Linked DNA regions of Leptothrix cholodnii SP-6. The protein of the gene in region 1 interacts with the protein of each later gene in a pairwise test. Links are inferred from orthologs where the notes say so. Each region holds a gene or a part of one and is shown on either strand. Other genes may lie near its edges. The genes, in order: LCHO_RS19305 and LCHO_RS06545.

Region 1 (6,804 bases):
CAGGCGCTCGCCGATGGCCGGGATGCGCCAGATCTGCGGCCCGATCCAGCGCCGCACCGCCGGCCGGCTGGCGGCGAACACGGCCGCACCGAGCAGGCCGGCGAGCACGCCGAGCGTTAGCGCCGCATGGGCTTCGAGCAGCTGGCCCCAGCCGATCAGCAGCCGGGTCAGGAAGGGCAGCTGGCCACCGATCTCCTCGTAGATGCGGCTGAACTTGGGCACCACGAACAGCAGCATGAAGGCGGTGACGAGCAACCCCACGCCCATCAGCATCAGCGGGTAGACCGAGGCCGAGACGACGCGGCGGCGGATGCGGTCGAGCTGCTGGTGGTAGGCGAGGAAACGGCTCACGGCCTCCTGGATGTCGCCGGTGCGCTCGGACGCGCGCACGGTGGCGACGAACATCGGCGGGAAGACCGCGGGGTGGTGTTCGAGCGCGTCGGAAAAGCGCTGGCCGCGGTGCAGGTCGGTGCGCAGCTCGGTCAGGACGGCGGCGGCGCTGCGGCCGGTTTCCTTCTCGGCCAGCAGGTCGACCGCCTCGACCAGCGACAGGCCGGCGCCGAGCAGCGAGACGAGCTCTTGGCTGAACAGCTCGAGGTCGAAGCTCGGCCGCGGTCGCAGGTGCCAGCCGGCCAGCGGGTTGCCGGCCTGGATCGAGAGGATCTCCAAGCCCTGCCGCGTGGCGAGGCGGCGGGCCTCGTCGGCGTCGCCGGCCTCGATGTAAAGCCGGACCACGTCGCTGGCGCCGCGCAAGGCCTTGACGTTGAACTGGGCCAAATCCGCTCCCCTGCGTGGGCTGCGCGCGCCGGAAGGCGAGCGCCGTTGCAGCCCATAATATGGGCCATGTCCGCGACATTCTCATCCGCAGCGGCGCTCAGTTGGCAGCGTTGGCGTCAGCCTGCAGCCTGACCAACCCCTTGCGCCCGCCCGGGCGCACCAGACTCCCCCGACCGGCACCTCGCGTTGGCCTCGCCAACCCGGCCAGCGTGTACCGGGTGCGGGCACAGACACCGGGTGACGACGCGCACACACCACCGCGAACACCCAAGCAATCAACGGGATAGAACGCACATGCTGCTGATGATCGACAACTACGACTCCTTCACGTTCAACCTCGTGCAGTACTTTGCCGAGTTGGGCGAGGACGTGCGGGTGCACCGCAACGACGAGATCTCGATCGCCGAGATCGAGGCCCTCAAGCCCGACCGCCTGGTGCTGTCGCCGGGGCCGTGTTCGCCGGCCGAGGCGGGCATCTGCATCGAGAGCATCCGTCACTTTGCCGGCAAGCTGCCGATCCTGGGCGTGTGCCTGGGGCACCAGAGCATCGGCGCGGCGCTGGGTGGCCACATCGTGCGGGCGCAGACCCAGATGCACGGCAAGGCCGACACCATCACGACCGACCAGCAGGGCGTGTTCGCCGGGCTGCCGCGGCAGTTCAGCGTGGTGCGCTACCACTCGCTGGCGATCGAGCGCGAGAGCCTGCCGGCCGAGCTGGTGGTCACCGCCACCAGCGAGGACGGCGAGATCATGGGCGTGCGCCACAGGACGCTGGCGATCGAGGGCGTGCAGTTCCACCCCGAATCGATCCTCAGCGAACACGGCCACGCGATGCTGAAGAACTTCCTGCAGACGCGCTGAGCGCGTTCCGGCCCGACCCGACATTGCCCCAACGAGGAGCCTCATGAGCATCGCCAACATCGACGCGCTGACCCGCGTCATCGACCACCGCGAGATATTCCACGACGAGATGCTGGCGCTGATGCGCCGCATCATGAGCGGCGAGATGTCGCCGGTGATGATCGCGGCCTTCGCCATCGGCCTGCGCGTCAAGAAGGAAACCATCGGCGAGATCGCCGCGGCCGCGCAGGTGATGCGCGAGTTCGCCACGCCGGTGGCGGTGCCCGACAAGACGAACCTGGTCGACCTGTGCGGCACCGGCGGCGACGGCGTGCACACCTTCAACATCTCGACCGCGTCGATGTTCGTGGCCGCTGCAGCGGGCGCGCGCGTGGCCAAGCACGGCGGGCGCAGCGTGTCGTCGAGCTCGGGCAGCGCCGACGTGCTGGAGGCGCTGGGCGCGCACATCAACCTGACGCCCGAGCAGGTGGCGATCTCGCTCGAACGCTGCGGCATCGGCTTCATGTTCGCGCCGAATCACCACGCGTCGATGAAACACGCCGCGCCGGTGCGCAAGGAGCTGGGCGTGCGCACGATCTTCAACATCCTCGGGCCGCTCACCAACCCGGCGCTGGCGCCGAACCAGGTGATGGGCGTGTTCCACCCCGACCTGGTCGGCATCCAGGTGCGCGTGCTGCAGCGCCTGGGTTCGAGCCACGTGCTGATCGTGCACGGCATGAACGGCATGGACGAGATCTCGCTGTCGGGCGAGACGATGATCGGCGAGCTCAAGGCCGGCCAGATCAGCGAATACGTCGTGCACCCGGCCGACTTCGGCCTGCCGGTCTACGACACGCGGGTGCTCAAGGTGGCGAACAAGGAGGAGTCGGTGACGTGCATCCAGCGCGCGCTGGCCAACGAGGACGGCCCCGTGCGCGACATCGTGCTGCTCAACGCCGGCGCCGCGCTGTACGCGGCCGACGTGGTGACGTCGATCACCGACGGCGTGCGTGCCGCGCGCGAGGCGGTGGCTTCGGGCCAGGCGCTGGCCAAGCTGAGCCAGTACGTGGCGGTCACGCAGTCGTTCAAGACCGCGGTCTGAGGGGGCGGCGATGAGTGACATCCTGAACAAGATCGTCGCGACCAAACACGAGGAAATCGCCGCGGCGCGTGCGCATCGTGGCCTGGTCTCGTTGCGCGACGAAGCCGAAGCCCGCACCGACGTGCGCGGCTTCGAGGCGGCCATGCGCGCCAAGATTGCGGCGGGCCAGGCGGCGGTGATCGCCGAGGTCAAGAAGGCCAGCCCGAGCAAGGGCGTGCTGCGCGAGGATTTCCGCCCGGCCGAGATCGCCGCGAGCTACGAGCGCCACGGCGCCGCCTGCCTGAGCGTGCTGACCGACGCGCTCTATTTCCAGGGCTGCGCCGACTACCTGCGTCAGGCCCGCGCGGCCTGCGCGCTACCGGTGCTGCGCAAGGATTTCATGGTCGACGAGTACCAGGTGCACGAGGCCCGCGCGATGGGCGCCGACGCCATCCTGCTGATCGCGGCCTGCCTCGACGACGCGCAGATGGCCGATCTGGAGGCGGTGGCGCTGGCGCACCGCATGAGCGTGCTGGTCGAGGTGCACGATCGTGACGAACTGCAACGTGCGCTGCGCCTGAAGACGCCACTGCTGGGTATCAACAACCGCAATCTGCGCACCTTCGAGGTCACGCTCGACACGACGCTGGGCATGCTCGGAGAGGTGCCGTCGGATCGCCTGCTGGTCACCGAATCGGGCATCCTGGGGCGTGACGACGTGCAGCGCATGCGCGCGGCCCAGGTGCATGCCTTCCTGGTCGGCGAGGCCTTCATGCGCGCGTCGGATCCGGGCGTGGCGCTGGCCGCGCTGTTTGCCTGAGCCGGTGATGTCGGCATTGCTGTTACCGCCGGTCTGCGTGCCCGACAACCGGTTGCAGGCGCCGTTGGCCGACGCGTTTCGCCAGGTTGCGCCTCGTTGGCGCGGGCTGTGCGATCGATTCCTCGCCAGCGAGGCCGGTCGCTCGCTGTGCGTCGAGGTCGACCGGCGTGTGGCTGCCGGCACGCCGGTTTTTCCTCGCCAGCCGTTGCGTGCGCTGAGGGCGCTCGAGCCTGCCAATGTCCGGGTCGTGATCCTCGGGCAGGATCCGTACCACGGCGCCGGCGAGGCCGAAGGGCTGGCGTTTTCGGTCCCCGAGGGGGTCCGGATCCCGCCCAGCCTGCGCAACATCCACCAGGAACTGATGACCGACGTCGGCATCGCGCGGCCGGGTCACGGCAGCCTGTCCCGCTGGGTCGGGCAGGGCGTGCTGTTGCTCAACAGCAGTCTGAGCGTCGACCAGGACCGTGCCGGCAGCCACGCCCGTCTGGGCTGGCGGGACTTCACCGACGCCGTCATCGCGCAGGTTGCCGCCGATCCGTCGCCCAAGGTTTTCATGTTGTGGGGTGCCCATGCTCAAGCCAAGCGCGCGCTGATCAACGCCAGCGGCCCGGCGCATCTGTGTTTGTGCTCGAACCATCCATCGCCGTTGTCGGCACGCCGCCCACCGGTGCCGTTCATCGGCAGCGCCCCCTTCAGCCGTGCGGCTGGCTGGCTGGCGTCGATGGGACGAGGCGCGATTGATTGGCATTTGTAGATAAGCGCTTGCAACTCGCAAAATGCCATGGTAAAGTCGCTGGCTCGCTTCGGAGGGGTGCCCGAGTGGCTAAAGGGGGCAGACTGTAAATCTGTTGGCTTACGCCTACGCTGGTTCGAATCCAGCCTCCTCCACCAAGCGAAATGAAGAAGCAGAAAGATGGCGACGGCTGTTTTGATGTGAGGCGCGAGAAATTGCGCGATGGCTGCAGGTTGAATTTTTGTTTGGCCCTGTTTTGGGCGGCCGGGCAGCTTGTTCAGGCGGGAGTAGTTCAATGGTAGAACTTCAGCCTTCCAAGCTGATAGCGCGGGTTCGATTCCCGCCTCCCGCTCCAGTTCTGGTTTGGTGTCGTGAGTCGACACAGGTTTGTGTGCAAGGTCTGCAAACCTGTGTCGATGCCCATGTGGCTCAGTGGTAGAGCACTCCCTTGGTAAGGGAGAGGTCGCGCGTTCGATCCGCGCCATGGGCACCAACCATTTTTCTTCTCGCTTGATCGTTGAGTTGATCGCATTCAGGAGTTTGGAACATGGCTAAGGAAAAGTTTGAGCGGACCAAGCCGCACGTCAACGTCGGCACGATCGGTCACGTGGACCACGGCAAGACGACGCTGACGGCGGCGATCACGACCGTGCTGGCAGCCAAGTTCGGCGGCTCGGCCAAGGCGTACGACCAGATCGACGCAGCGCCCGAAGAGAAGGCACGCGGCATCACCATCAACACCGCGCACGTCGAGTACGAAACGGCCAACCGCCATTACGCACACGTCGACTGCCCGGGTCACGCCGACTACGTCAAGAACATGATCACCGGCGCCGCCCAGATGGACGGCGCGATCCTGGTGTGCTCGGCCGCCGACGGCCCGATGCCCCAGACCCGCGAGCACATCCTGCTGGCGCGTCAGGTCGGTGTGCCGTACATCATCGTGTTCCTGAACAAGTGCGACATGGTCGACGACGCCGAGCTGCTCGAGCTGGTCGAAATGGAAGTGCGCGAGCTGCTCGACAAGTACGAGTTCCCGGGTGACGACACCCCGATCGTGCACGGCAGCGCCAAGCTCGCCCTCGAAGGCGACAAGGGCCCGCTGGGCGAGCAGGCCATCATGAAGCTGGCCGATGCGCTCGACAGCTACATCCCCACGCCCGAGCGCGCGGTCGACGGCGCCTTCCTGATGCCGGTCGAAGACGTGTTCTCGATCTCGGGTCGCGGCACCGTGGTGACCGGCCGTATCGAGCGCGGCATCATCAAGGTCGGCGAAGCCATCGAGATCGTCGGCATCAGCGCCACGCAGAACACCACCTGCACCGGCGTCGAGATGTTCCGCAAGCTGCTCGACCAAGGTCAGGCGGGCGACAACGTCGGCATCCTGCTGCGCGGCACCAAGCGCGAAGACGTGCAGCGCGGCCAAGTGCTGTGCAAGCCGGGCAGCGTCAAGCCGCACACCCACTTCACGGGCGAGATCTACGTGCTGAGCAAGGAAGAAGGCGGCCGCCACACGCCGTTCTTCAACAACTACCGCCCGCAGTTCTACTTCCGCACCACCGACGTCACCGGCGCCATCGAGCTGCCCAAGGACAAGGAAATGGTCATGCCCGGTGACAACGTGTCGATCACGGTCAAGCTGATCGCCCCGATCGCCATGGAAGAAGGCCTGCGTTTCGCCATCCGCGAAGGCGGCCGTACCGTCGGCGCCGGCGTCGTGGCCAAGATCATCGCGTAAGTTTTCCGCAGGGGTATAGCTCAATTGGCAGAGCGTCGGTCTCCAAAACCGAAGGTTGGGGGTTCGATTCCCTCTGCCCCTGCCAGATCCTGAATTTTTGGGTTCTGGATTTCCTGGCCTCAAGGCAGCCCGCGGGACGTGTTCGCCCCGGCGGGCTTTGCTGCTGTTGGTTGGGTTTTGTTGTGCGGTGCTGCCGCCTATCCGAGTGAGTGTGATGTCCACCCAAGAAGTCGAAACCGTCTCCACCAGTGCCGACAAGGCCAAGCTGGCTGCTGCCGTGCTGCTGGTCGTGGGTGCACTGGTGGCGTATTACGCGTTGTCCAAGCAGGGTGTCTATGCGCAGTGGGGGGCGTTGCTGGTTCTCCTGGCGGCTGCAGTCGGCGCATTCCTGACGGCGGAGCAGGGCAAGGCGCTGGTCGCCTACGGTCGTGAGTCGGTGCGCGAAATGCGCAAGGTCGTGTGGCCGACTCGCAAGGAAGCCACGCAGATGACTGGCTACGTGTTTGCCTTCGTTGTCGTGATGGCTTTGTTCCTTTGGCTGACGGACAAGACCCTCGAGTGGGTGTTCTACGACCTGATCCTCGGTTGGAAGCGTTGAGTCTGTTTCGTAACCAGGCAGGGACTGAAAATGAGTGATATCCAGGCGGTCGCCCCGGCGGCAAACCCGATGCGTTGGTACGTGGTTCATGCTTATTCGGGCATGGAGAAGGCCGTCGAGCGCAATCTGCGCGAGCGCATCGACCGTTCCGGCATGCAGGCCAAGTTCGGTCGCATCCTCGTGCCGACCGAAGAGGTCGTCGAGATGAAGAACGGCA
Region 2 (6,791 bases), 3.0 Mb from region 1 along the record:
TCCGCATGCGAGGGGTGGGCGTCAACGGCAACGGGCGCTGGACCGATCCGGTGAACATGCTCGTGATCTGATCGACGTCATGGGGTGGTGGCCCGGGCGGGTGGTCCTTGCTGTGTGATGATTCTTCGACGACCCGCACAGGCCCCACGAACAGCCAATCGGCTTGGCCGCGTTGACACGCGACGCGCGTGCGCCGGCCAAGCCCAGGGAGTGACATGAACGACAAGAGCCGCCTCAGCGAGAGCGACATCTGCGACAAGTTCATCCGCCCAGCCATCGAGCGCGCAGGCTGGAACGGCATGGACCAGATCTACCGCGAGTACCCGCTGCGCGCCGGCCGCGTGGTGGTGCGCGGCCGCAAGGCCCGCCGCGACGCCTCGACGGTGCTGCGCGCCGACTACGCGCTGTTCTACAAGCTCAACATCCCGCTGGCAGTGGTCGAGGCCAAGGACGCCAGCCACGCAGTCGGCGCCGGCATGGCGCAGGCTATCAACTACGCCGCTTTGCTCGACGTGCCCTTCAGCTTTGCCAGCAACGGCGACGGCTTCATCTTCCGCGATGCCACGCTGGCCGATGGGGTGCTGGAGCGCTACCTGACGCTCGATCAGTTCCCGTCGCCGGCCGAACTGTGGGCCAAGTACTGCGCCTGGAAAGGCTGGACAGCCGAGGTGCGCAAGGTCGCCGAGTTCGACTACGCGCCAGCCAAGACACCGCGCTACTACCAGCTCAACGCCATCAACCGCACGGTCGAGGCGATTGCACAAGGGCGCCAGCGCGCGCTGCTGGTCATGGCCACCGGCACCGGCAAGACCTACACCGCCTTCCAGATCATCTGGCGGCTGTGGAAGAGCTGCGCCAAGAAACGCATCCTGTTCCTGGCCGACCGCAACATCCTGATCGACCAGACCATGGTCAACGATTTCCGCCCCTTCAAGGGCGCGATGGCCAAGCTGAGCCCCAATGCCAAGGGCGTCGAACGCGTCGATGCGCAGGGCCGGGTGGGTGTCGAGGACGTGACGCTGGCCGTCAACAGAACCACCAAGCAGGTCGACACGAGCTACGAGATCTACCTGTCGCTCTACCAGGCGGTCACCGGCACCAGCGACGAGAGCAACATCTACAAGCAGTTCTCGCCCGACTTCTTCGACCTCATCATCGTCGACGAATGCCACCGCGGCAGCGCCGCCGAAGACTCGTCGTGGCGCGAGATCCTCAGCTACTTCAGCAGCGCCACCCAGGTCGGCCTGACCGCCACGCCCAAGGAGACGCAGGACGTTTCCAACAGCGACTACTTCGGCGAGCCGATCTACACCTACAGCCTCAAGCAGGGCATCGAGGACGGCTACCTCGCGCCCTACAAGGTGGTGCGCATCGATCTCGACCGCGACACCTTCGGCTGGCGCCCGACCGAGGGCATGACCGACAAGCTCGGCAACCTGATCGAAGACCGCGTCTACACCGGCGCCGACATGAACCGCCGCCTGGTGCTGGAGCGCCGCGACGAGGTGGTGGCCGCCAAGATCACCGAGTATCTGAAGGCGACCGATCGCGAAGCCAAGACCATCGTCTTCTGCGAGGACATCGACCACGCCGCGCGCATGCGCCAGGCCCTGAGCAACGCCAATGCCGACATCTGCCAGACCCAGCCGCGCTACGTGGTGCAGATCACCGGCGACAACCCCGAAGGCAAACGCGAACTCGACAACTTCATCGACCCGGAGAAGACCTACCCGGTGATTGCCACCACGTCCAAGCTGATGAGCACCGGCGTCGATGCGCAGACCTGCAAGCTCATCGTGCTGGACCAGAACATCAAGTCGATGACGCTGTTCAAGCAGATCATCGGCCGCGGCACCCGACTGCGCGAAGACCTGGGCAAGACCTGGTTCACCATCCTCGACTTCAAGCGCGCCACCGAGCTGTTCGCCGACAAGGATTTCGACGGCGAGCCGGTGCAGGTCTACGAGCCCAAGGGTGACGAGCCTGTCGAACCGCCCGAGGTGGCGGATCCGGGCGATCCGGCGGGACAGCCCGATGCCGGTGAAGAAGGTGCAGGCGATCCGCCAACCGGAACCGATCCGCCGCTCGGCCCCTTCGGTGGCGGCGACGATGCGCCACCTCGCAAGTACGTCATCGGCGGCCAGGTCAACGTGCAGGTGGCTCGCGAGCGGGTGCAATACCTCAACGCCGACGGCAAGCTCGTCACCGAGAGCCTGCGCGACTACACCCGCATCAACCTCGCCAAGCGTTTCGACTCGCTCGACCAGTTCCTGCAGACCTGGAACAGCGCCGAGCGCAAGGCCGTGCTGATCGATGAACTGGAGCGCCAGGGCGTGTTCCTCGACGCGCTGGCCGACGAGGTGGGCAAGGACCTCGACCCCTTCGATCTGCTGCTGCACGTCGCCTACGATCAGCCGCCGCTGACACGCCGCGAGCGCGCCCGCCGCGTCAAGCAGCGCAACGTCTTCACCGACTACGGGCCGATGGCGCGCAAGGTGATCGACGCGCTGCTCGACAAGTACGCCGACGAAGGCATCGCCACCATCGAGGGCCAGTCGGTCTTCAACGTGCAGCCCTTCAACCAGTTCGGCAGCGCCACTGAAATCATCAAGAGCTTCGGCGGCCGGCCCCAATACCTGCAAGCCCTGAACATCCTGGAGCGCGAGCTTTACGCGCCCGCTCATTCCTGATCCCTGATTTCTCCTGAACCCGATCCCGCATGTCCAATCTCTCTGCTGTCATCAAATCCATTCAAGACGTCATGCGCCAGGACAGCGGCCTTGACGGCGACGCCCAGCGCATCTCGCAGCTCACCTGGCTGCTGTTCCTGAAGGTGTTCGACGCGCTCGAAGAAGAACTCGAACTGACCCGCGACGGCTACAAGAGCCCGATCCCCGAGCGCATGCGCTGGCGCAACTGGGCGGCCGACGCCGAGGGCATCACCGGCGATGCGCTGCTGAGCTTCGTCGACAACGAACTCTTCGTCACGCTCAAGGGCCTGAGCGCCGACCCGCTGCGCAACCCGCGCGGCTACGTGGTGCGCGGCGTGTTCGAGGACGCCTACAACTACATGAAGAGCGGCCAGCTGCTGCGCCAGGTGGTCAACAAGCTCAACGGCATCGACTTCAACCGCCAGAGCGAGCGGCACCAGTTCAACGACCTGTACGAGAAGATCCTCAAGGACCTGCAGAGCGCGGGCAATGCCGGCGAGTTCTACACGCCGCGCGCGGTCACGCAGTTCATGGTCGACATGGTGAACCCGCAGCTCGGTGAACGCGTGTTCGACCCGGCCACCGGCACCGGCGGCTTCCTGGTCTGCGCCATCGAGCACCTGCGCCGCCAGGTGCACAACACTGAGCAGGAGGCGCAACTGCAGAACAGCATCCTGGGCGTGGAGAAGAAGCAGCTGCCGCACATGCTGTGCGTCACCAACCTGATGCTGCACGGCATCGAGGTGCCCAGCCAGGTGCGCCACGACAACACGCTGGCCCGGCCGCTGCGCGACTACGGCGCGGCCGACCGGGTCGACGTGGTGCTGACCAATCCGCCGTTCGGTGGCATCGAGGAGCCGGGCATCGAACAAGGTTTTCCGGCCGACGTGCGCACCAAGGAAACCGCCGACCTGTTCCTGGTGCTGATCAAGCAGCTGCTCAAGCACAACGGCCGCGCCGCGCTGGTGCTGCCCGACGGCACGCTGTTCGGCGAAGGCGTGAAGACGCGCATCAAGGAGCAGCTGCTCGCCGAGTGCAAGCTGCACACCATCGTGCGCTTGCCCAACGGCGTGTTCGCGCCCTACACCGGCATCAAGACCAATCTGCTGTTCTTCACCAAGGGCGCGCCGACGCAGGCCATCTGGTACTACGAGCACCCCTATCCGGCCGGCGCCAAGAGCTACAACAAGACCCGGCCGATCCGCATCGAGGAGTTCGACGCCGAGAAGGCCTGGTGGGGCAGCGAGGCCGACGGCTTTGCCGCGCGGGTGGAAAACGAACGCGCCTGGAAGGTCGACATCGCAGTCATCAAGGCCGCCAACTTCAACCTCGACCAGAAGAACCCGCACGCGCCCGACGCGGTGAGCCACGACCCCGACCAGCTGCTGGCTGACTACACCCGGCTGCAGGCCGAGTCGCAGGGGCTACGCGACCAGCTCAAGGCCATCCTGGCGCAGTCGCTGGGGGCGCGGGCATGAGTGCGGTGCTGGAGGCGCGTGAACCGCGCGCGAGCTACCTGGCCGCGTTGCAGCCGCCCCTGGTGCGGCAGTTCGATCTGCTGGCCACTGCGCCCGGTGGCGTGGCGCGACTGCGCGAATTGATCCTGACGCTGGCGGTGCAGGGCAAGCTGGTGCCGCAGGATGCGAGCGACGAGCCGGCGAGTGTGCTGCTGCAGAAGATTCGGGCGGAGAAGAATCGGTTGATTGCGGCGAAGGAAATCAAGCGAGATAAGCCGCTGGCACCGATAAGCGATGAAGAAATATCGTTTGATGCCCCACGTGGGTGGGAATTGGTTCGTTTGGGCGACTTGGTGAATGCCAGTGAAGCGGGCTGGAGTCCAAGTTGTGCTGGTTCTCCACGCCGTGCCGGGCATTGGGGTGTATTGAAAGTCAGCGCAGTTTCTTGGGGGAAATTTGATCCCGAAGCCAACAAAGAATTGCCCGCTGATCTGCAGCCGAAACCAGAATACGAAGTGCGGTCCGGCGATTTTTTGCTATCTCGGGCCAACACGGAAGAACTTGTCGCGCGTTCAGTTGTCGTTGGTGCTGTCGATCCGCGTTTGATGCTCAGCGACAAGATCATTCGGCTGGACGTTGCAAATCCAATTCATCGCGGTTTCCTCAACTTTTGCAACAACGAAAAAAGTGCTCGTACCCATTACGCAGCTAATGCGTCAGGCACAAGCAGTTCGATGAAAAACGTTTCGCGCGAGGTTGTTCTGAATCTTCCAATCGCGTTGCCACCCCTCGCCGAACAATCCCGCATCGTCACCCGCGTCGAAGAACTGATGCGGCTGTGCGATGCGCTCGAAAGCCAACGCCAGCTCGAAACCGCGCAGCACGCCCAACTGCTGAACACCCTGCTGGGCACGCTGACCGACAGCGCCTCGCCCGACGAACTGGCCGCCAACTGGCAGCGCGTGAGCGATCACTTCGACCTGTTGCTCGACCGCCCCCAAGCCGTGGACGCGCTGGAGCAGACCATCCTGCAACTCGCCGTGCGCGGGCTGCTGGTGCCGCAAGACCCGACCGACGAGCCGGCGAGTGTGTTGCTGCAGAAGATTCGGGCGGAGAAGGATCGGTTGATTGCGGCGCGCAAGATCAAGCGGGACAAGGCGTTGCCTATTATTTCTGACAAAGATGGACTCGATGATCTGCCAGAAGGATGGGTCGTGGTTCGGCTGGGTGCAATTATGGAGCTTGTATCTGGTCAGCATCTTGGTCCCGCTGAGTATGCAGAGGGTCTTGACTCTGGGATTCCATATTTAACCGGCCCAGCTGAATTTGGTCCCCAATCGCCCAGCCCAACCAGATCAACTGTAGAGCGGCGCGCCATTGCGATTTGGGGGGATATTCTCATCACAGTTAAGGGTTCCGGCGTTGGAAAACTCAATGTGGTTGCGCATTCGGAGATTGCGATAAGCCGCCAATTGATGGCGGTTCGCTCGATTGGCGTGAATGATGCGTTCCTCTTTATTGTGCTCAAAACGCTTGAGATTAAGTTCCAGATGCAGTCAGTCGGCATAGCTATTCCTGGCATTGGTAGAGAGGATGTTTCTCACTCAATTCTTGGCCTACCACCCCTCGCTGAACAAGCCCGCATCGTCGCCCGCGTCACCCAACTCCGCAGCCACTGCGCCGACCTGCGCCAACGCCTGTCAGCCCGTCAGGCCATCCAAAGCCATCTGGCCGAGGCGCTGGTGGAGGTTTGAGTCATGCCCCTCATCAAGAACGCGTTATCCATCACCATCGCCATCGAAGCAGAAGGCGTCAACGAGCTGTGGCTCGACGATGCCGACAAGATGAGGTCCGACGACTTGCTCTCCGAGCTTTTGGCCCATATCGACAAGGCGCTCTGAGCATGGTCTACGAATCCCTGCCCAACCTGAAGCCAACATGCTCGGCGATGGCCTGGACCGGGAGCCATCTTTGAGCGGCGACCGCTACGTCTTTCATGTCGGCCCCGATGGCTCGGAGCCTGATGGCGGCGAAGATATTGAGGGCGCCCTCATTCTCCCAGCGGACTTTCCATATCCCGAATTGCTGGCGCTCGGCGATTTCATCGCGGCCGCCGATGTCTTGACCCCGGGTTACATACCACCGCCAGTGGGCCTGTGCCATCCGGATGGGTTCATCTACGAGAAGAACTTCGAAGACATTAAGACTGTCTTGCTGCCCGACCGGAACGTCGCGTCGCGCTTCGCGCAAATTGCAAAGGGCGCCCTCGTTGACGATGCTGTCCGACCAGTCGCCGCGCTGCTGGCGTTCTCACATTTCCTCGACATCGAGGTTGAGCCGTCCGTTGCCTTCCACGAGCTAGCCCACAAGCAAGGCAACGCGATAGCCAATGAAGAACTCGCATGGCTGCGGCAGGCCGACAACGCAAGTGCCCACGCAAAAATGGATGTGGCCCTCGGGCGCGTTGAGCGTCTCGTCGGCCTCGCGCAGCCTGCGTCTATTAGCGAGCTTGATCTCGCCTTCCCGCTGCGTCGCTGGCGACGTAACTACATCGTGACGTTGAAGATCGGCGAGCTTGAGCTGGCTGGCCTCCCGCACCTGGACCGCATATTGGCGCTCCTAG

Evidence for each region.
Region 2: the proteins of LCHO_RS19305 (region 1) and LCHO_RS06545 interact in binary tests that used the Escherichia coli proteins (3 or more experiments, as listed by UniProt). The link is inferred for Leptothrix cholodnii SP-6 from one-to-one orthologs.

What each region holds. Positions count from the first base shown.
Region 1 is NC_010524.1:4,345,939-4,352,742, reverse strand. The notes cover bases 2,437-5,398. They hold LCHO_RS19305 (uracil-DNA glycosylase), read left to right. Parts: upstream 2,437-3,525; coding sequence 3,526-4,272; downstream 4,273-5,398. Other genes in these bases: tuf (elongation factor Tu), read left to right, coding at 4,799-5,398; trpC (indole-3-glycerol phosphate synthase TrpC), read left to right, coding at 2,730-3,518; trpD (anthranilate phosphoribosyltransferase), read left to right, coding at 2,437-2,719. In the rest of the region: LCHO_RS19325 (type II secretion system F family protein), read right to left, coding at 1-777; LCHO_RS19320 (anthranilate synthase component II), read left to right, coding at 1,072-1,638; more of trpD, read left to right, coding at 1,682-2,436; more of tuf, read left to right, coding at 5,399-5,989; preprotein translocase subunit SecE, read left to right, coding at 6,204-6,587; transcription termination/antitermination protein NusG, read left to right, coding at 6,618-6,804. UniProt on the Escherichia coli protein: Excises uracil residues from the DNA which can arise as a result of misincorporation of dUMP residues by DNA polymerase or due to deamination of cytosine.
Region 2 is NC_010524.1:1,393,880-1,400,670, forward strand. The notes cover bases 2,006-4,954. They hold LCHO_RS06545 (type I restriction-modification system subunit M), read left to right. Parts: upstream 2,006-2,719; coding sequence 2,720-4,189; downstream 4,190-4,954. Other genes in these bases: hsdR (EcoAI/FtnUII family type I restriction enzme subunit R), read left to right, coding at 2,006-2,690; LCHO_RS22670 (restriction endonuclease subunit S), read left to right, coding at 4,186-4,954. In the rest of the region: LCHO_RS06535 (hypothetical protein), read left to right, coding at 1-71; more of hsdR, read left to right, coding at 216-2,005; more of LCHO_RS22670, read left to right, coding at 4,955-5,922; LCHO_RS23640 (hypothetical protein), read left to right, coding at 5,926-6,069; LCHO_RS06560 (hypothetical protein), read left to right, coding at 6,107-6,791. UniProt on the Escherichia coli protein: The subtype gamma methyltransferase (M) subunit of a type I restriction enzyme. The M and S subunits together form a methyltransferase (MTase) that methylates A-2 on the top and A-3 on the bottom strand of the sequence 5'-AACN(6)GTGC-3'.